2 linked regions of the Herpetosiphon gulosus genome follow. The protein of the gene in region 1 binds, or shares a complex with, the protein of each later gene. Links are inferred from orthologs where the notes say so. Each region holds a gene or a part of one and is shown on either strand. Other genes may lie near its edges. The genes, in order: prmC and prfA.

Region 1 (9,748 bases):
CCGAGGGTTTAGATGTCATTAATCGAGCCGTCGAAGCGCATCTGGACAACGAACAACGCTTGATTGCCAGTTTGAGCAACGAGCAGCGCGAGCAATTAGCCACGCTGTTACGCTGTTGGCTGCTCGATTTAGAGCCAAATCAAGCTTGAGAAACTAACAGCAGCAATTCGGCTTGACTCAAGGCTTCGCCTGTGGCTTCAGCGGCTTGACGTTCAGCTTGTCCCAAACTGTGATCAAGCTGTTCGCGCAAGCTGGTTATGTCGCGCCAGCTTACTGCCGAGTAGCCAACATCGCAGGCATTGCGCAAACTGGCCGCACCGCCAACCAAATAGGCGGCATGCTCAGGATTCGGCGTTGCCAGCCATTCAGCAAAGCCTTCGAAGGCAATCGCCAATGAACGTTGGACATTCAGCCGTGCCGCCATTGTGACTGCTTGATGCAGCACTTCGCCAGATTCACGCCGTTCGTCAGCATTCTGGCGCAGCAAAGCCAAGCCCAACCCATACAAGGCCATAATTAATGGTGGTGATTCTTCGTTTTGGCGATGAATCGCGATGCTTTCACGATATAAGTGCTCAGCCTCGGCGTATTCGTGCATATTCAAATGGGTACTAGCAATATTTTGAAACGAGACCGCTTGGCTCATTTGATCGCCCATTTGTTGGTAAATTGCCAAACTCGCTTGGAAATACTCACGGGCGGCTTGGTGTTCAGCTTGAAATTGGGTGACCGAGCCAAGATTATTCAAAATAATCGCCTCGCCCCAAACATTAGATTGTTGCTGACGAATCGTTAAGGCTGCTTCATAGGCTTGGCGTGCCGCTGCATAATTAGTTTGCTCGGCGTAAATCATGCCTTGGTTGTTCAACAAACGCGCCTGATAATCCAAATCACCAAGGGTTTTGGCATGGGTCAGCGCCGCATCATAAGCCTGCAAGGCCGAAGGATAATCGCTAATTGCATAGGAAAGGAGGCCATTGGCATAGCCAAAATGCAGTTGAATTTCTGGCTCAAAGCTGGCAGCCTGCGCCCCAATTCGCGCAATCCAGCTTAATCCTTCGCGAATATAGCCTTGTTGAAACAAGGGCAGCACCATACTCGAAATTAAGCGGGCAATCTCGCTGTAGCGCTGTTGTTGATACAGCCATTGCAAAGCGCTGCGAATATTGGGCATCGCTTGATTCAGGCGTTTGCTCCACACCATGCCTTGGCCTTGGCGAATACCAGTATCAATATCGATTGCCAATTGTTGAAAAGCCTTGGCATGCAACTCGTGACAAGCATGGTCAAGTTGGGCATTGCGCTTGAGTTGGCGGGCCGCATATTGGCGAATCGTATCGAGCATGCTATAGGTTGGTTCTTCCGAGGCGGCGTTGCTCAACAGCAGGCCTTTGGCAACCATGGCTTGGAGCGTTTTGGCAATATCAATCGTGTTAGGTGCTTCGTTGGCCAATAATTGCACCTGATTGAGCGTCCACTCGCCTTGAAAGACCCCCAAGCGTGGCAACAACCAGCGAATCGCCGGAATACTATAAGAAATACACCAATCCAAAACCGGGTGCAGCACTTGTTCGGGGGCTGGTGCGGCTCCTACATTTTGCTCAGCAGGTAGATAATTGCGCAATAACAGCAGCAAATCGGCGGGGCGTAATTTATCGCTATGGGCCGCTACCAACTCAATCGCCAAGGGCAAGCCGCGCAAACGCCGACAAATCTCGACAATATGCAACGCATTATTGTGATCAAGCATAAATTCAGGTCGCACCCGCCGAATCCGATCCAAAAATAGCGCCACCGCTGGACTCATGCTGATGGTTTCGATTTGGACGGAGCCACCACCCAGCGGAATCGCCAATGGCGGAATCGGAATTACTTCTTCTTGGGGATCATTGGCGGCTTGTTGGCTGGTTACCAACACCCGCACCTGCTCGGTTTGGCTCAACAAGCCAATCACATGCGGCGCAGCCTCGATCACTTGTTCCATATTATCGAGTACGATTAAGTATTGACGTTCGCGTAAAAATTGCACTAAAGCTTCTTCATACACCAAACTGCCACGTTCAGCCAAGCCAAAGGTGCGAGCAATCGTCGGAATCACCAAATCGGGGTCGTCGAGGGTTGCTAACGAAATAAAGGCCACGCCATCACGAAACTCAGCGTGCAAGCGATCAGCAATTTGAATGCTCAGGCGGGTTTTGCCAGTACCACTTGGGCCGAGCAAGGTCGTAAAACGGGTTGGCGATTGGCGCAAACGTGTTACCAGCGCTGCAACATCGGCATCGCGGCCAATCAATGGGGTCGTGAAAGTTGGAAAGCCAATGCGTTGCATAACCTGATCTCCCGTAGTTGGTTGTTTGTCGAGTATGCCGCAAAACCGCTGTAAAAACAAAGGTCTAGTCTAGGCTAAATCTGCCAATCGTACTAGGACTAGCGAATTCCCCTCACCCCCGACCCCTCGCCCACTGTGGCGGGCGAGGGGAGTTCCAACTATCATGGCGGATGTTTCCCCCTCGCCTCGCTCGGCGGGCGATGGGGTAAGGGGTGAGGGAATGCCAATCGACGGCGCACCTACCCAACCATTGTTGAAAACCTACCCTTGTAAGGTTCGGGGGTGAGAGCATAGCAGCGTTTGTAATGCTCTGAACCAGCAAAGAAATCTGCCAATCGTACTAGGACTAGCGGTAGCAGTGTGTGCTACCGCCTTTTAGCCAGAAAGTACCGCGTTGATTCAGGCCATGCCTCGGTACAATAAAGTTACTGACGGCGACCTTCGCACCAAGGAGCACCTATGCGCCTGCGTTTTATGTTGATTTTGATGCTAATGAGCGGCAGTTTGAGTTTTAGCCTCAAACCTGCCGCTGCCCAAGCCAGCCTATGTTTTGCCGATGTGCCAGGCATTAGCAATTGTATTAGTGGGCGTTTTTTGAGCTATTGGCAACAAAATGGTGGTTTGGCAGTATTTGGCTACCCACTCTCGCCTGCTCAAAACGAAACAACCGCTAACGGCACATTTACGACTCAATATTTTGAACGCCAACGCTTTGAGCTACACCCCGAATTGGCCGCGCCCTATGATGTCTTGCTTGGCCGTTTGGGAGCCGAAATCTACGAACGCAACCACGGCAACTGGCGCAATGCTCCCAAAACCAACCCAAGTACCCAAGGCTGTTTAGTATTTAACGAAACTGGGCGCTCAGTTTGCGAACCATTTTTGAGCTATTGGTTGAATCATGGCTTGCTTGATGGCTCTTTGAATGCCTACGAACAGTCGTTGAGTTTGCTAGGCTTGCCGCTGACCGAACCACGCCTCGAGCAAAACCCCGACGGCGATTGGGTGATAACGCAGTGGTTTGAACGCGCTCGGCTCGAAGATCATGGCCCAAAAGGCGTGTTACTTGGCCGTTTGGGAGCCGAACTTAAAGCCCAGCCAGCCCCAAGTTATCCGAGCGAAATCACGGCCTTAGTCGATGCAATCAATCGTCAACGCAGCCAAGCTGGATTAAGCAGCTTGACAATCAACCCAACCCTCAACCAAGCCGCCCAAATTCATAGCGACGATATGGCTCGTAATAACTTTTTCGAGCACACTGGCAGCGATGGCTCGAACGCCGGCCAACGCATGCAACGCGTAGGTTACACATGGCGAGCTTGGGCCGAAAATTTAGCGGCTGGCTATACCGATGCTCAAGCAATTATCGATGCTTGGATGCAAAGTCCAGGTCATCGCGCCAACATTCTGTATGCCGATGTTAGCGAAATTGGAGTTGGCATTGCCCGTAATCCCAATTCAGAATACCAAATTTATTGGACAGTCAACTTCGGTGCACGCTAAGCCTGCTCAATCTGCACCACCCGATCACGGGCTGCTAAATCGCGCACAAGCTGAATCTTGGCCTGCGGAAAACTAGCTTGGGCAAGGGCAACAACGTCTGGCCCTTGCCAAGCCCCAAGCTCAAATAATGCAGCGCTAGGCTGGCCTTGGCGCAGAATTGCTGCCGTTGCTGGCAATAATTGGCGATAGCAATCAAGGCCATCGGGGCCGCCATCAAGTGCAAGGGTTGGCTCATGCAAACGTACTCCAGGCTCAATTTCCTCAAGCAAGGTGTAGGGTGGGTTGCTCAAGAGCAAATCAATTGGCTCTGGCAATTGACTAACACCATCGCCATGAATCAGCTCAATCTGTTGCTGCAAGCCATGGCGCTCCACATTACTTTGAGCTACGGCCAAGGCATCGGGCGAAAGATCAACCGCATACATTTTAATAATGGGCGAATGTTTGGCCACCGCCACCGCAATACAACCGCTGCCCGTGCCAATATCGGCCACTACCAACGGACGTTGCTGCTGTTTGATCCAGGTTAATGCCTGCTCCACCAGAATCTCAGTATCAGGCCGTGGCACCAAAACCCGCCGATCTACATTAAACATTAAGCCATAAAACTCACGCGAGCCAATCAGGTAGGCGATTGGTTCTAAGGTGCTGCGCCGTTTAATTAAGCCTTGAAATTGATCAACCTGCTCAGTCGAGAGTTGATCGTTGAAGCTCGCCAAAATCTGGGTCGGCGTGAGGCCAAGCACATGAGCCAACAACACGCGAGCATCGAGTTGCGGGGTCAGCGAAGCGCTGATCAAAGAGTTGGATGCCTCAATTAATGCCTCGCGCACAGTCGTTATAGCCATCTCAGGAATTCCTCAGCATATTGCGATACCTACGTAATGCACTCGTAATCTGCACATCTAGAGACTCCTAGGCGAATCAGGCATCATTGTGCTAGCAGCAAACAAACCCGCATAGCAACCGCAGGCGCGGCTGTTTCACACTCCCAAGGAGGTTGCATTATGGATCGTGGTGTGATTTTTTTTATTTTGTTGGTGGTTATTATACTCTTGATTCTTTTGCTCATTGTGGCAACTGGTGGTGATGATCAAGCTAATGCCATGACCACTGCCCAACTCTTGATGCAACAATTTGCCTGAGCATCGCCAAAGGTGCTACCATTCGCCACAGATGGGATGCCAAGTTTGGCATTATTGGTAATGGAAGGACACAAACATGCAACCATCTGGGCAATCGATTGCATTAATTGGCCCAAGCGGCGCAGGCAAAAGTACGGTTGGCGTAGGTTTAGCCCAAGCGCTCGGCTGGCGTTTTATCGATTTAGATCAACTAATTATCGAACGCGCCGAAAAAAGTATTAGCGATATTTTTAGCCAAGAGGGCGAAGCGGGCTTTCGCGAGCGCGAAACCGCCGCTTTAGTCCAAGCATTACAAACTGATCAAGCCGTCATCGCCTGTGGTGGCGGCATCGTTTTGCGCGAAGTTAATCGGCAATTGCTGCGCGAGCAGGCTTGGTGTGTCTATCTCACCAGCGCCATCAGCACCTTGGTTAAACGCCTAACTGCTGATCAAGCTAATCCTCGGCCATTACTGGCGAGCGATATTAATGAACAACTTGTCATCCAACTCGCTGAGCGTTTGCCACTCTACAGCACCCTCGCCAACTGGACGATCCAAACCGATGGCTTGGCTCCACAAATTGTGGTCGAACAACTGATAAGGGCTTGGGGTTTAGTGGGCAAGCCGCAAGTAAGCGAAGTGTTTAGCTCTTTCAACAGTCGTTATTATGTTAAAAGCGGGGCACTGGCGGCACTCCCCAATGAATTAGCCAATCTTGGGCTAACTGGCACATGCTGGTTGATCAGCGATAGCCATGTTGGACCGATGTATGCACCAAGCTTGATTCAAGCCTTAGAAAACTCCGGTTTCCCATGTCAACGCTACGATATTCCGGCGCAAGAGGCCAGCAAATCATGGCAGCAAGCAGGCGAATTGTATACGTGGCTGCTCGAAAATGGGGTGCAGCGTGGCGATACGGTGTTGGCGCTGGGCGGCGGCGTGGTTGGTGATTTAGCGGGCTTTATTGCGGCCTCAATTCTACGTGGCATCGCCGTGGTGCAATTGCCAACCACAATTTTGGCAATGATCGATAGCAGCATTGGCGGCAAAACCGGCATTAATCACCCGCGGGGCAAAAATTTGATCGGGGCGTTTCATCCGCCGCGTTTGGTGTTAATTGATGATGCAGTGCTAAGCAGTTTGCCGCGCCGCGAGCGGGCAGCAGGCTGGGCCGAAGCCGTCAAACATGGAGTGATTGCTGATGCCCAATTGTTCGCTGATTTAGAACGAGCAGGGGCAAGCCTCAATGATGTGCCCGCCAAGATCACCAGCGATCTGTTGGTGCGCTCAGCAGCGGTCAAAATTGGCGTGGTCAATCGCGACGAACGCGAAACTGGCGAACGCATGCTGTTGAATTATGGCCATACCTTGGGACAAGCGGTTGAGGCTGCGACCCAGTACAAACGCTATGTCCATGGCGAAGCGGTGGCGATTGGCATGACCTTTGCCGCCAATCTGGCGGTACAACTTGGCATGTGGACAAGCGCTGAGGCCGAACGCCAACGAGCCTTGTTGCAAGCACTTGAATTGCCAACCGCCCTGCCCCGCGATTTGGATATCGAGGCCACGCTTGCGGCGCTCAATTTGGATAAAAAACGCGCCAAAGGCAGCGTGCGCTGGGTACTGCCAACCCGCATCGGCCATGCGCAAGTTGAATCACACGTTGACCCCGAATTGGTGCGCAAATTGGTTCATGAATTGGTCGAACAAGCCTAGAATTTCTCATTCTACTGTTTAACCGCCCGACCTCGATTTGAGCTGCTGGCTTGCGCCAAGCCCCAAATCGAGGTCGTGATCTCAGAAATCTAATGCTTAGAGTGCAGTATCAACTTGGGCGCTAGCAAAGGTGGCCATTTCGCGCAAAATATGACAAGCTGCTTGCACCAATGGTATTGCCAAAGCTGCGCCGCTACCCTCGCCGAGCCGTAAATCAAGCTGAAGCAATGGGCGCAAACCCAGTTGTTGCAAAGCAATTCGATGGCCTGGCTCAGCTCCAGAATGCGCCGCAATACAATAATCAAGCGCCGTTGGAGCAAGTGATTGAGCTACCAAAGCCGCTGCTGTGGTGATAAACCCATCAACTAAAATTGGCACGCGCCGCTGAGCAGCACCCATAATAACCCCTGCCAAGATGCCAATTTCAAAGCCACCAACCTCGCTCAAGGGCTTAATTCCATTCACATTACTACCAACCCGGGCAACGGCTTGGGCCACAACCTCGATTTTGCGTTGGTAGTGCTCGGCTTGGACTCCCGTGCCATGGCCAGTCACCACAGCCGCAGGTTGCTGGCAATAGATTGCGGTTAAACAGGCGGCTGCGGTTGTATTGCCAATCCCCATCTCGCCGAGGGCAATCAAATCGTGGCCGGCATCAGCCAACTCATGGGCGATGTTCATGCCGCGTTCAAGGGCAGATTGGGCTTGGGCTAGGCTCATGGCTGGTTCAATTGCCAAGTTATGCGTGCCAGCCCCGAGCCATTCGCTACGAAAATTAGCGGCTTCGCTGGTGATCGCGGTTTGAACACCTGCATCAATAATTAGTAGCTCAGCCCCAACATGGCGAGCCAAAACGCTCACCGCCGCGCCGCCCGCCAAAAAATTCGCCACCATTTGAGCTGTGACGCTCGATGGATAAGCACTCACACCATATTCAGCAACGCCATGATCGGCTGCCGCAACCACGATAATCGGTTTTTGCACGCTTGGCGGGCATTGCTGGGTGATGCCTGCTAATTGAATCGACAGCGTTTCGAGCAGACCCAATGCACCCTGCGGCTTAGTCAGTTGCTCTTGGCGTTGCTGCGCTTGCTGCATTGCAGCGGAATCAAGCTCAGCAATCGTGGCTGATAGATCGTCAATGTTCACTCGTTGCTCCAGGTATAGGTTGATCGCCGCGCAGAATAGCATCAATTTCATTCGAGGACAAACGTTGGACATCAGTTGGACTAGACTTAGATTCGGCTGGATTGGAGGTAGTTGGTGGGGCTTCAACGCTCAAACGCGTACCAGTTAATGGCATAACCATGGTCAATTTGGGGTCGGGAATTGTCTGCTCAAGCCCTTCGAGCGTATCGCGCAAGGCTTCATCATACACTACGACTGCATCACTACCAATGCCCGCAATCCCGCTGCTGAGCACATATTGACGTTCGCCCTTCAGCACGCCACGGGTGATCACATAGCCAACGATCAGGCCAGTTTCATCAAGCAATAATTCGCCTATCGTTCCCAGTTTGTTGCCAGAGCGACCGATCGCCGGCGTGCCAGTCAGGTGAATTTTCTTTTCGAGCAGGGCATGAACATGCGGGATAGCGTTGGCACGCAGCACTTCGCAGCCAGCTTTGACCAAAATCACATCGCCAACCCACACCAACACCTGCGACCATTCAACGATTGTGGCTTCGCGAAACAGACCACCCGTGCTGGTCAATAACCCGACAATTCGCCCTGCATCGTGATCAACCAAAAGATCGGCGACTGAGCCGATAATATTACCAGTATCGACTCGAATGATCGATTTTTTGACCAACTCTCCTGCCTTATACATTGCCATAACTCCATAACTAAATTTGATTGGAATGACGCGCCGCGCAGTTGACGAGCCGCTAAAGCCTGCGGTATGCTTGGGCCTAGTTCCAGCATCTCGAATGGAGGCGAGCAGCCACCATGCATCAGTTAGAGGTCGTTTCTTGCACCAGTACGATGCTCGATATGGTTGTTCCGATCGCAGTGCTTGTACCGCCCGACCATTCAGCCGACGGGCCTGCCTGCCCGGTTGTAACTTTGCTTCACGGGTTGTCAGATAGTTATATGTGCTGGTTGGATTATACAAATATTCGGCAATATATTGCTGCGACGCGCTTAATTGTGGTAATGCCGCATTGTGGGCGCTCATTTTATGCCAACGGCCTTGGTGGCCAGCAGATTGAGGAATTTCTCGCCGCTGAGTTGCCTCAATTGATTGATGCTCAGTATACGACAATCAGGCAACGTGAGGGCCGCGCAATTGGCGGTGTTTCGATGGGTGGCTATGGAGCGCTACGCTTGGGCTTGCGCTATCCGCAGCATTGGAGCGCCGTTTTTAGCCATAGTGGGGCAGTTGATGCCCCGCGCTGGATCGACGATCCCTCGAATATGGTGATTTTCGGGCCAGTCGATAGCCCCATTCGCCAAGAATACAGCCTTTTTCGCATGCTTGAACAATTAGTTGTGCCAATTCCGGCAATGCATTTTGATTGCGGAATTGATGATTTTTTAGTTGAGGAGAATCGTTTATTTCATCATGCGCTACGCCAACAGCATATTCCGCACATCTACCGCGAACGACCAGGCGGCCATACTTGGCGTTATTGTGATGAAAATTTAGCGGCTAGTCTGAGTTGGGTTTGCCAACAACTCGAGCTGCCAAATCGATCTTAAATCTACTTATGTCATTCAGGGGAGAGTGACAAGTTTTGTCATACAGAGGTTGGTTACAGTGGTGGCGTGCCACTGAACAACATGCTAGTTCAGGAGACACAATGGATTTGCTCAAAGGGAAAAAAGCCTTAATCGTTGGAATTGCCAATGATCATTCAATTGCTTGGGGCATTGCCCAAGCCTTGAAACAGGCTGGAGCCGAATTGGCCTTTTCGTATGCTGGCGAGAGCTTAGAACGCCGCGTGCGCCCATTGGCCGAGCAGCTTGGCGTGAGTTTTGTGCAGCAATGCGATGTGAGCGACGATGCCCAAATTGCCACACTGTTCGAGCGGCTGGGGGCAGAATTTGGCTCGTTCGATATTTTGGTGCACA
Region 2 (9,653 bases), on another replicon or contig:
CTACAACGAAGCGATTCGCTGGCTTCAGCGCTTGGTTACCCTCGATGAATGTGATGAACTGGCCCATCGCCAGTTGATGTTGCTATTAATGCGCACAGGTCAACGTCACACTGCCCTGCGCCAATATCGGTTGCTTGAGCAAGTGTTAGAGCGTGAGTATGGATTAAAACCCGAGCCAGCCAGCGAGGCCTTGCAACGCCAAATTTTGGCAACACCCGCCCAACGTCCGCAGCGCCTGATTCGGCCAACCCCAATGCTCTATGGTCGCCAAGCCGAGCTCGAACGCATGACCCATTGGCTGGCAGCTGAACGCAACCAATTGCTGACGATTATGGGTGCTGGCGGGAGCGGCAAAACTCAATTGGCCCTGACCTTTGGCTGGAAGGTGGTTAACGAATATTTGGGGGCTTCGAGTAACGGGGTTTTTTATATTTCCTTGGTCAGCGCCGATCAACAGCCGCAGCTCTTAGATGCTGAACCTGTTTTGTTGGCGATCGTCCAAGCCTTGACCCTGCCGCCACCTCGCACCAACGACATTGTTGAACATCTGATTCTCCAGTTGCAACAGCATGAATTGATCATCATTATTGATAATGGCGAATTGTTGGCGACCAGTGCTCGCTTAGCATTAAGCAGTCTGATTCAACATATTCCGCAATTGCGCTTAATTATTGGCTCGCGCGAGCGCATGCGCCTGCAAAACGAATATGTATTGGAATTAGCAGGCTTGGCCTATCCCCAAATTAATGATGATTCAGGCTATTCGCCGTTGTTGGCTGAGCAACTTCAACATTTTGCAGCAGTCGATTTATTTGTGCATTGTTTGCAGCGTCAAGGCAAATCGGGCGATTTGGCTGATTATGGCCATGCTGATCGTCAAGCGATTGGCCAAATTTGTCAGATGGTCCATGGTTTACCGTTGGCAATTGAATTGATTGCGCCATGGATGACCATTCGCAGCGGCAATGAAATTGTCGCAGCACTTAGCCACGATATGCAGCTGTTTCATAGTGATGTGGTCGATATTCCAACCCGCCATCGCAGCATTCAGGCTGCCTTTGATTATTCGTGGCAATTGCTCGATCCACATGAACAGGCTTGTTTAGCTCGCTTGGCGGTATTTCCGAGTAGCTTTAATGCTGAAACCGCCACAATCATTGCCGAGGTTGATTTGAACGTGTTGGCCAATTTACGGGCCAAATCGTTGCTTACGCTTGAAATTTTACAACAACAAACCCGCTATGCCTTGCACCCATTGCTGCATCAATTTGCCCAAACCAAGCTCCAAACCTTGGCCGCCGATCAACAAACGCTGTATCAACGCCATGCCCGCTATTTCGGCCAATTTAGCCGCCAACAAGAGCAATTAATTCATGGCAACGCCAGCCAACAAGGCTTAATGTTCTTAGAACAAGAGCTTGATAATATTCGAGGTGGTTGGCTCTGGGCAGTTCAAGCTCAACAAATTCATATTTTAGGCGATTATTGTATTGCTTTACACGATTTCTTTGCGATTCGCAACCGTGAGATCGAAGGTCAACAGCTTTTTGCTCCAGCCGCAGCGTTATTAAACACAATTGAGCATCAGGATGTTGAGGCTGAGATCGTTTTAATTGTAGTGCGAATTGTTTCGTGCTATGCTGAGTTTCATTATATTTTGGGCGAATTAGCACTTTCTGAGGCATTATTGCAGCAATGTATCGATGTCTTGTATCGAATGCAATTGCAGAATGTGGCTGAATTGCTGTTTATTTATAAGCAACTCGGGGTAATTACCCAACGCCGAGGCGAATATACCCGCGCCCTCGATTTGTTACAACGCTGTTTAGTTCAAGCTGAAAGCGTCAATGATCCAATTAAAGTCAGTGATACATGGTTATCAATTGGCGCGGTGTTGTTGGCGCAAGGCAATTGGCAAGCTGCCGAACAAGCTTTTCAGACCTGTAGCACTCACTATCAAGCTCAAAAACATCTGTGGGGGTTATGCCATAGCCAGCGCTTTTTGGGGGTGGTAGCACTGGCACAAGCTCATTATGATCTAGCGCAACATCATTTTGAGGCCAGCCTTGATTTGGCCTACCAACTCAAAACACCGCTCGGCGAGGCATTAATTCGTGATCAAATGGGCATGTTGGCGCTACGCCGCGAAGATTTTGCCCAAAGTGCGGGCTATTTGCACAAAGCCTTTGCCATTTTTCAAGAATTAGGGGTTGAGGCCATGATTGGGCGAGCAGCGATTCACCTAGCCCAGCTCGAATTGGCCCAACGTAATTTTCAATATGTGCAGCCATGGTTGGCGCGGGCGATTATGGTAGCCCAGCAACGCCAAGAAATCCCGTTATTACTCGAATGTTATGCGACGGTTTTGCAATTTTGGGCGGCGGTTTGTGATGGCGAGCCAAGCCATTGGTTTAAACTATGGCATAGCCTGAGCCAGCATCCAGCCTGTAGTGCCGAAACCAAAAGCTTGCTAAATCGTTTACAGTTACACCAACATTTCACAGGCCAAATCAGGCCAACGGTTGAGATTGAACTGTCAGGAATTGAACGCTATGTAGCCCTTTGCTTAACCCAAATTGAGCAAAGCCAGAGTATTGCGGTTTATTAGGAGGAATATTCATGGATATGGTCGATTTCGTCCAAACCCTCGTCGATGACCCAAGCCGTTTAGCCTCGTTCAAGCAAAATCCTCAGGGCTTTTTACAACAACTAGGGCTTGGTCAAAAACTCGCCAAATCAGACCCAATTCAAGAAGTTACCACCGTGATGACCCTGCGCAGTCTTGGTACGGTTGTGCAGGAGGAAACCCAAGCCTATCAAGATATTCCGGTCACAGTTTCATCGTATATGAATGTATTTATCGAAGCCGCCGATAAATCCAAAGATTATAATGTGACCTGTTGGTTACTCAATCATAGCTATATGATCGAAGATGATAATGGTAATCCTTATTTTGATTTGCATGTCTGCTATGTTGACCCAAATGACCCCGATGATATGCCCCAAGTCTTTTATATTCGCAGCAAAAACCAAATCGAACAACCAACCTACAATTGTGCCAATATCCCAATTGAATTACATATTCCGGCCAATAATTATATTTTGGTTGGTAGAACTCGCCCAGTTCATACGAAATTAACAAATTTTGTCTATCATCGCCAAAGAGATGATCAACCACCATTATTTGAAATCTCCTTTGATGAGCAACCAACTTAGTATGGTGTCGGCAGTGAAACAAGGCTCGCTCACAATTGTTGGCACAGGCATCACCATGATCGCCCATTTAACCAATGAAGCTCATGCTTGGATCAGCAAGGCCGACCAAACCTTTTATTTGGTTATGCATCCATTGGCTGATGAATGGATTCACAAGCTCAATCCGCAGGCTGAATCCTTAGCCCATTTTTACCAAGCCGATCAGTCACGCGAACAGGTTTATGCAGCAATGGTCGAGCATATTTGGGCTGCAGTGCGGCAAGGTTTGCGGGTTTGTGTGGCATTTTATGGCCATCCCAGCGTCTTTGTAACCCCAACCAGCGATTTAGTGCAGCGCGGTCAGCGCGAAGGCCTGCGGGTCAACATATTACCTGGCATTTCAGCCGAGGCTTGTTTGTTTGCCGATTTGGCAATCGACCCAGGGTTACATGGCTATCAAAGCTATGAGGCTAGCGATTTTTTGGTGCGTCCGCGGCGCTTCGACCCCAGCACGCCCTTGGTTTTATGGCAAATTGGAGTGATTGGCTATTTCAAGGTCGTGCACGATCAGCTTGATTCACGAGCTGGTTTAGCCCGTTTGGTCGCGCATTTACAAGCATTCTATCCTGCTCGCCATGAAGTTACGATCTATCAAGCGGCAATTTTGCCAATTGAAGAGCCAAGCATTCGCCGCGTACTGCTCAAAGATTTGGCTGAACAGCCCGTTTCGGCCTATGCCACCTTGTATGTGCCAGCCTATGGCGAGGCCCAGCTTGATCAAACACTAGCCCGTGAGTTTGGTTTGATCTAGTTCTGAAGGGGCCAGCAGCCAGCGGTCAGGGGCTAGTTCGAACTGCAAAAGCCATGAACCATCGTTTTCATGGCTTTTGCAGTTAAATTTCATCCCGTATCCCGCATAATTGCTCCTTGACTCTGCCATTGTGTCAGGCTTTATGGTCAATCCATAAAACATATTGATGTTACAAGGAGCAATACAATGGCAACTCAAGCGCCAGCTAAGCCAGCCCAAGCGCAGCGATCGTGGCTAATGAAACTATTAAGTCATCGCGGGGTTCAACTAACGCTTTTTTTGTGGATTGTAGGCCATGGTCTAATTATCATGTTAACTAACGGCGCATTACCGTTTGATCGGCCAGCCTTTGCCGAGATTCCCTTTCCGCTTCAGATGCTAGCCCCCAGTGTGATGATGCTAGAAATATTTGTGCTGATGGGCTTGGGCTATATGCTGACCCGTAATCGTCCAGTCATCGATGTAGCGGCGCGTGCCCCTGAACGCAGCCAAGCCCTGCGGGAAACGCTTGGTTTAGTAGCGTATGCCATATTTGGCCAAGCGTTGGGCTGGGTTTTAGGGCCACTGTTGGGATTTCAGCCATTTAGTTTTCATTTGGCCGGAACCTTAGTTGGTGGGCATAGTGGCTTAGCGGTTGCCGAAGTATGGAGTTGGGCAATCTACAATTTTGGGTTCTATGCGGTTATCCCATACCTCTGGTTTCGTAGCCGCTATAGCGCCGTCCAACTCAATTTAGTCTCAACCAATCGCCGCAACGATCTTTTGGTGATTGCCGTGATTGCGATCTCGGAATCGCTGTTTGAACTAACCACCTTGGGCACAAGCCTCAATCGCCTAAGTTTTAGTCAATTGGCCTTGGGCTTACCACTTTCACTGGTCATTTATGGGTTGGGAACGGTATTACCAACCATGATTTTGATCTATTCAATTCTGATTCCACGCTTCCTCAAAATTACTGGTTCGGCGATTACAACGGTGTTACTTGGTGGATTAAGTTATGGCGTTGTGCACTTGGCCGAAGGTTGGACGAATTTCAGCACCCCCACCAATGGCTTACTCTCAGTTATGTTTGTATTAATTAACTATTTTGGCGCAGGTGTGATCAAAACAGTCTTGACTCTCCGCACAGGCAATGCTTGGGTCCATGCCTTGGGCTATCATACGATTGCGCCCCATGTGATCATTGATACCCCTCATATCGTCAAGATCTTCGGTATTCGCTAAGGTTTGCCTCAATCAGGCGATAGCCAACTATCGCCTAGATCCTCAACTTAGTGCTCTTCGTATCCTGCGTGGATCAATCGCGCACCTCTATTATGTTTGATGTTCTTTGTTCTATGCTCTTTATAAACGCCTTATGCTATAATGGCGCAGATACACCACCAAGACAAGGAACATCCATACAACTATGGAACCAGAAATTTTAGCTCGTCTCGCTCGTGTCGAGGCGCGATATATCGAACTCAACGATGAAATGACTCAGCCCGATGTGTTGAGCGACCATGTGCGTTTAACTACCTTGGCCCGCGAACAAACCGAACTTGGCGAGTTGGTTGGTCGTTACCGTGAGTTTATGCAGGCTGAAAAATCGGTCGAAGAAGCCAAAGCCCTTTTGCGCGAGGAGAATGATCCTGAGTTGCGCGAAATGGCTCAATTGGAGATCGATGAGCTTTCGGCTCGCATGGAAGCAATCGGGGCTGAAGTACGGGTTTTGCTGCTGCCACGCGACCCCAACGACGAAAAGAACGTGATCATCGAAATTCGCCAAGGTGAAGGTGGTGATGAAGCAGCTTTATTTGGGGCTGATGTCTACCGCATGTACCAACGCTATGCTGAAACCCGTGGCTGGAAAACCGAAGTCATGTCGCTCAGCGAAAACGGTATCGGCGGCTTCAAAGAAGTTATTTTTGAAGTCCAAGGCCAAGGTGCTTGGAGCCGACTTAAATATGAGGGCGGCGTGCATCGCGTCCAGCGCGTTCCAGCAACCGAGGCACGTGGCCGGATTCATACCAGCACGATTACGGTGGCGGTGTTGCCCGAAGTCGAAGAAACCGCAGTTGAAATCAAGCAAGAAGATTATCGCATCGACGTGTATCGCTCAGGCGGTCACGGTGGTCAAGGAGTCAACACCACCGACTCAGCCGTTCGGATCGTCTATAAAGCTGGTACGCCCGAAGAAATCGTGGTTGTTTGTCAAGACACCCGTTCGCAGATCAAAAATCGCGAAAGTGCTTTGAATGTGTTGCGAGCACGCTTATATGCGCGTGAGCAAGAAAAACGCCAAAAAGAGCTGGGGGAATCGCGCTTGGCTCAGGTTGGTAGCGGTGAGCGAGCTGAAAAAATGCGCACCTACAACTATCCCCAAGACCGCATTACCGATCATCGGATTGGCCAAAACATCTCAAACCTACCGGTTGTGCTTGATGGAGCGCTTGATCGGTTGATCGATGCGTTAGTTACCTTCGACAACGCCGAACGGCTTAAGGCCTTGGGTATGGGAGCCTAGGAGTTTGTTGCATGCACTCGCCGCTTGCTGAATTTATTCGCCGCATGCCCAAATGTGAGCTTCATGTTCACTTAGAAGGCTCGATTACCCCCAAAACGCTTTTGGAACTGGCGACGAAAAATGGCATTAGCCTGCCTGCTAGCGATTTGGCTGGGGTCGAGCGCATGTTTCAATATGAACACTTCCTAGGTTTTTTGGATGTGTATCGCACCTGTGCTCGTTGTTTGATCCATGGTGAGGATTTTGAGCGAGTTGCCTATGAATTGGCAATCGATTTGGCTCAGCAACAGGTGCGTTATGCCGAAGTAATGCTCTCGCCTGCTCAGCACATGCTCCGCAATATGGATTTCGATGAAATTCTTGGTGGTGTTGCGGCTGGGTTTGCTCGTGCTGAGCGCGAGACAACCATTGTTTGTCGGCCAGCTTTCGATTTTGGTCGGCAGTTTAGCCTTGATCAAGCCCTACGAGCGGTTGAGTTAGCCCAAGCTGGCATGCAATATGGGGTCGTAGCTTTTTCGATTGGTGGCGATGAGGCCAATTATCCACCTGAGCCGTTTGTTGAGGTTTTTGCCTTGGCCAAGGCGGTTGGGCTGCACGTAATGGCTCATGCAGGCGAGGTCGCTGGGGCTAATAGCGTGCGCGGCGCGGTCGAAATGCTGGGCGTAGATCGGATTGGTCATGGCTTTCGGGTGCTTGAGGATGCCGAATTAACGCAATTTCTGGCCCGCCGTGGCGATATTACCTTTGATGTTTGCCCAACCAGCAATATTCGCACTGGCGTGGTGGCCTCGTTTGATCAGCACCCCCTGCGCCAGATGCTTGATGCTGGCTTGCCAATCACCCTCAACTCCGACGATCCAGTCTTGTTTGATACGACGGTGACTGGCGAGTTTTTGCTGGCCGCCGAACGCTACGATTTCACGGTTGATGATATTTGTAAAGTGGCTCGCCAAAGCGCCAAAGCGGCCTTCTTGCCTGCCGAACAACGCCAACAATTACTCCAAGAATTTGATCAACAACAAGCCCAACTGCGGCGCGAACTCGGTTTATAGTTGTTTTGACTTTAATCATGAAACACACGAAGGTTGGGATATCCAGCCCTCAGGTGCTTCATGATTTTGTACTGCATACCTTTCATCCCTCATCCTTCATCCCTCATCCCTTGATTACCTGTCATCAAGCTGTAACCCCTGCATCCTCTCAGCGAGTGGGCTTTTTTTTATAATGAAGCCAGATGCTATTGCTATGGAGGTTGGTTATGCAGATTGTCTTTTTATTGATGAGTGGCGCATTATTGCTCTTGGCGGTGCTACTCTTATGGTTTGTGCCGCATTTACTGGGCCAGCAAGAACATCGCGCCAAGCAAGAAACCCAGCAACTCAAGGCGTTGTTAAGCGATGTTTTGGGCGAACAAGAGGTTGTGGCGCGTCGTCAAGCCCAACTTGGCTCATCGCTAGGCCATTTACAAGACCAATTGGAAACGCTGCATACTTCGTTTCCAGCTACGGTTGCCAAATTAGCGGCCCAACCCGCCGATTTTAGTCGCCCGTTGATCGAGCACCTTGATAATCGGCTGAACAATTTACATTGCCAACTTGATGGCTGGATGAACGAACGCCGCCAGCATTCAAAACAAGTCAGTCAACAAGAAAACGAATCGTGGGCCTATTTAATGAGTTTATTGGGCACGATGCAAGATCAACTTGGCGATGTTTCGCAACAGCGCCCACGCCGCCCATTGCGCGAACCACAGCGGGTCGAGTTTGGTTCTTCAGCAGTCGTCGAGGATTTACGCGATGAGGTCGAGAGTTTACGAGCGATCTCCGAGGAAATTGCCGCATTGCAATGGCGGTTGCGGCGCACGGTTGCTAGTGCTAGCAAGCCCAATAATCCAAATAATCAGCAGTCGATGAGTTTGCTTGGGGCCAATGAGCCAGTTCGGAGCGTGCGCACACTCTAAATCCCGCCAACAATCTGCATAAACCAAGCGCCCATGATGTTGATCATGGGCGCTTTATGTTGCTTAGATTGTAAATTGCTGGCCATACAGCCGGAAGAATTCGGGGGTTGGGCTGCTGGCGAATAAGCCGCTGGCACTCGTGGCATTCAAAGCCAAGGCCACATACCCGCGATCAACAAAATGCTTGGAAGCTTCGGCTTGCGGCGTGGCTCCATTAGCACTGTAAACCTTCAAAACTCCAGCGATTCCAGCGGTTGTGCCAAGGCTAAGCAAGGCCGCATTATCATAGTTCAATACCAAGGTTGGCTTAAGTGGCACGCTGGCATTCACATCGCTGGGCAAGGCAGCGTTACTAGCCAGGGCAAAAATATAGCCACGACTTAGAGCGCCGCCAGTAGCATTGGGCAAACTACTGCACGAACCATACATTGTAGTCGTAATCACCCGTAGATGGTTGAGTTCGCTGGCGCGGCTTTCGGCGGCTTGATTGAAAAAGACCATCAAGTTGCCTTCGGAGGAGCCAGCGGTCAATGGAATTGGCGCAGTTGGATTGTGGCTAGGTGGATTGCCGCCCTCGGAATAGGCTGCTACTGCCAGTTGAATCCCAGTTTGACCTTCAAAAACTAGCAAGGCCGTGCCATCTAGCGACGGCAAATTGCTGACCACCCCATTGAGATCAACCGCATAGGCATTTTGTTCACCAGCCGCTGCCACATAAATCGCCGTTGGCGTTAGGCCCGATTCAGTCACAACTTTGACGCTATATGAGCCTTGAGTTACTGAGCCATAAGGCATCACCGCCACCAGTGGAAATTGGCTGGGCGTGCATTCAAGCCAATTGCATTCAGGTGGATTACCTTCAAGTTGCGCGACATAGACCGCCGTTGAGCCATTAGCTTGATCGCCAATCACCACTACATAATCATCGGAATTTGCACCGAGCAACTTGAAGCCCTGCGAATTTACCCGTGAATCAAGGCTGCCTTGAGGAATAATTGTGCTAGGATCGTTCAGGCTGCCGCGTAACAGATACACCCAGCCATGTTTGAGGTCAGCCAAAGGCGTTTCAGCAATTGGTAAACTGATCACCTCAGCAGTTGGATTGCTGCCAAAATTATGTTGAAACGAGGGCAAGGGCAAGGGCAGGCGTTCGGGTCCAACCCGTGGCTGATCAAATGGCG

What was found.
Region 2: the proteins of prmC (region 1) and prfA are in contact, whole or in part, in a crystal structure (PDB 2B3T), measured with the Escherichia coli proteins. The link is inferred for Herpetosiphon gulosus from one-to-one orthologs.

What each region holds. Positions count from the first base shown.
Region 1 is NZ_BAABRU010000021.1:6,327-16,074, forward strand. Bases 2,755-5,749 are described here. They hold prmC (peptide chain release factor N(5)-glutamine methyltransferase), read right to left. Parts: upstream 4,681-5,749; coding sequence 3,829-4,680; downstream 2,755-3,828. Other genes in these bases: ABEB26_RS21945 (CAP domain-containing protein), read left to right, coding at 2,789-3,832; ABEB26_RS21955 (hypothetical protein), read left to right, coding at 4,840-4,977; aroB (3-dehydroquinate synthase), read left to right, coding at 5,054-5,749. In the rest of the region: ABEB26_RS21935 (MarR family winged helix-turn-helix transcriptional regulator), read left to right, coding at 1-149; ABEB26_RS21940 (ATP-binding protein), read right to left, coding at 140-2,329; more of aroB, read left to right, coding at 5,750-6,673; cobT (nicotinate-nucleotide--dimethylbenzimidazole phosphoribosyltransferase), read right to left, coding at 6,770-7,816; ABEB26_RS21970 (PRC-barrel domain-containing protein), read right to left, coding at 7,812-8,504; ABEB26_RS21975 (alpha/beta hydrolase), read left to right, coding at 8,624-9,376; ABEB26_RS21980 (enoyl-ACP reductase FabI), read left to right, coding at 9,478-9,748. UniProt on the Escherichia coli protein: Methylates the class 1 translation termination release factors RF1/PrfA and RF2/PrfB on the glutamine residue of the universally conserved GGQ motif, i.e. on 'Gln-235' in RF1 and on 'Gln-252' in RF2.
Region 2 is NZ_BAABRU010000015.1:112,806-122,458, forward strand. Bases 4,570-7,469 are described here. They hold prfA (peptide chain release factor 1), read left to right. Parts: upstream 4,570-5,426; coding sequence 5,427-6,512; downstream 6,513-7,469. Other genes in these bases: ABEB26_RS19615 (hypothetical protein), read left to right, coding at 4,570-5,230; add (adenosine deaminase), read left to right, coding at 6,524-7,469. In the rest of the region: ABEB26_RS19600 (ATP-binding protein), read left to right, coding at 1-2,608; ABEB26_RS19605 (hypothetical protein), read left to right, coding at 2,620-3,216; ABEB26_RS19610 (SAM-dependent methyltransferase), read left to right, coding at 3,200-4,006; more of ABEB26_RS19615, read left to right, coding at 4,193-4,569; more of add, read left to right, coding at 7,470-7,564; ABEB26_RS19630 (hypothetical protein), read left to right, coding at 7,771-8,472; ABEB26_RS19635 (hypothetical protein), read right to left, coding at 8,536-9,653. UniProt on the Escherichia coli protein: Peptide chain release factor 1 directs the termination of translation in response to the peptide chain termination codons UAG and UAA.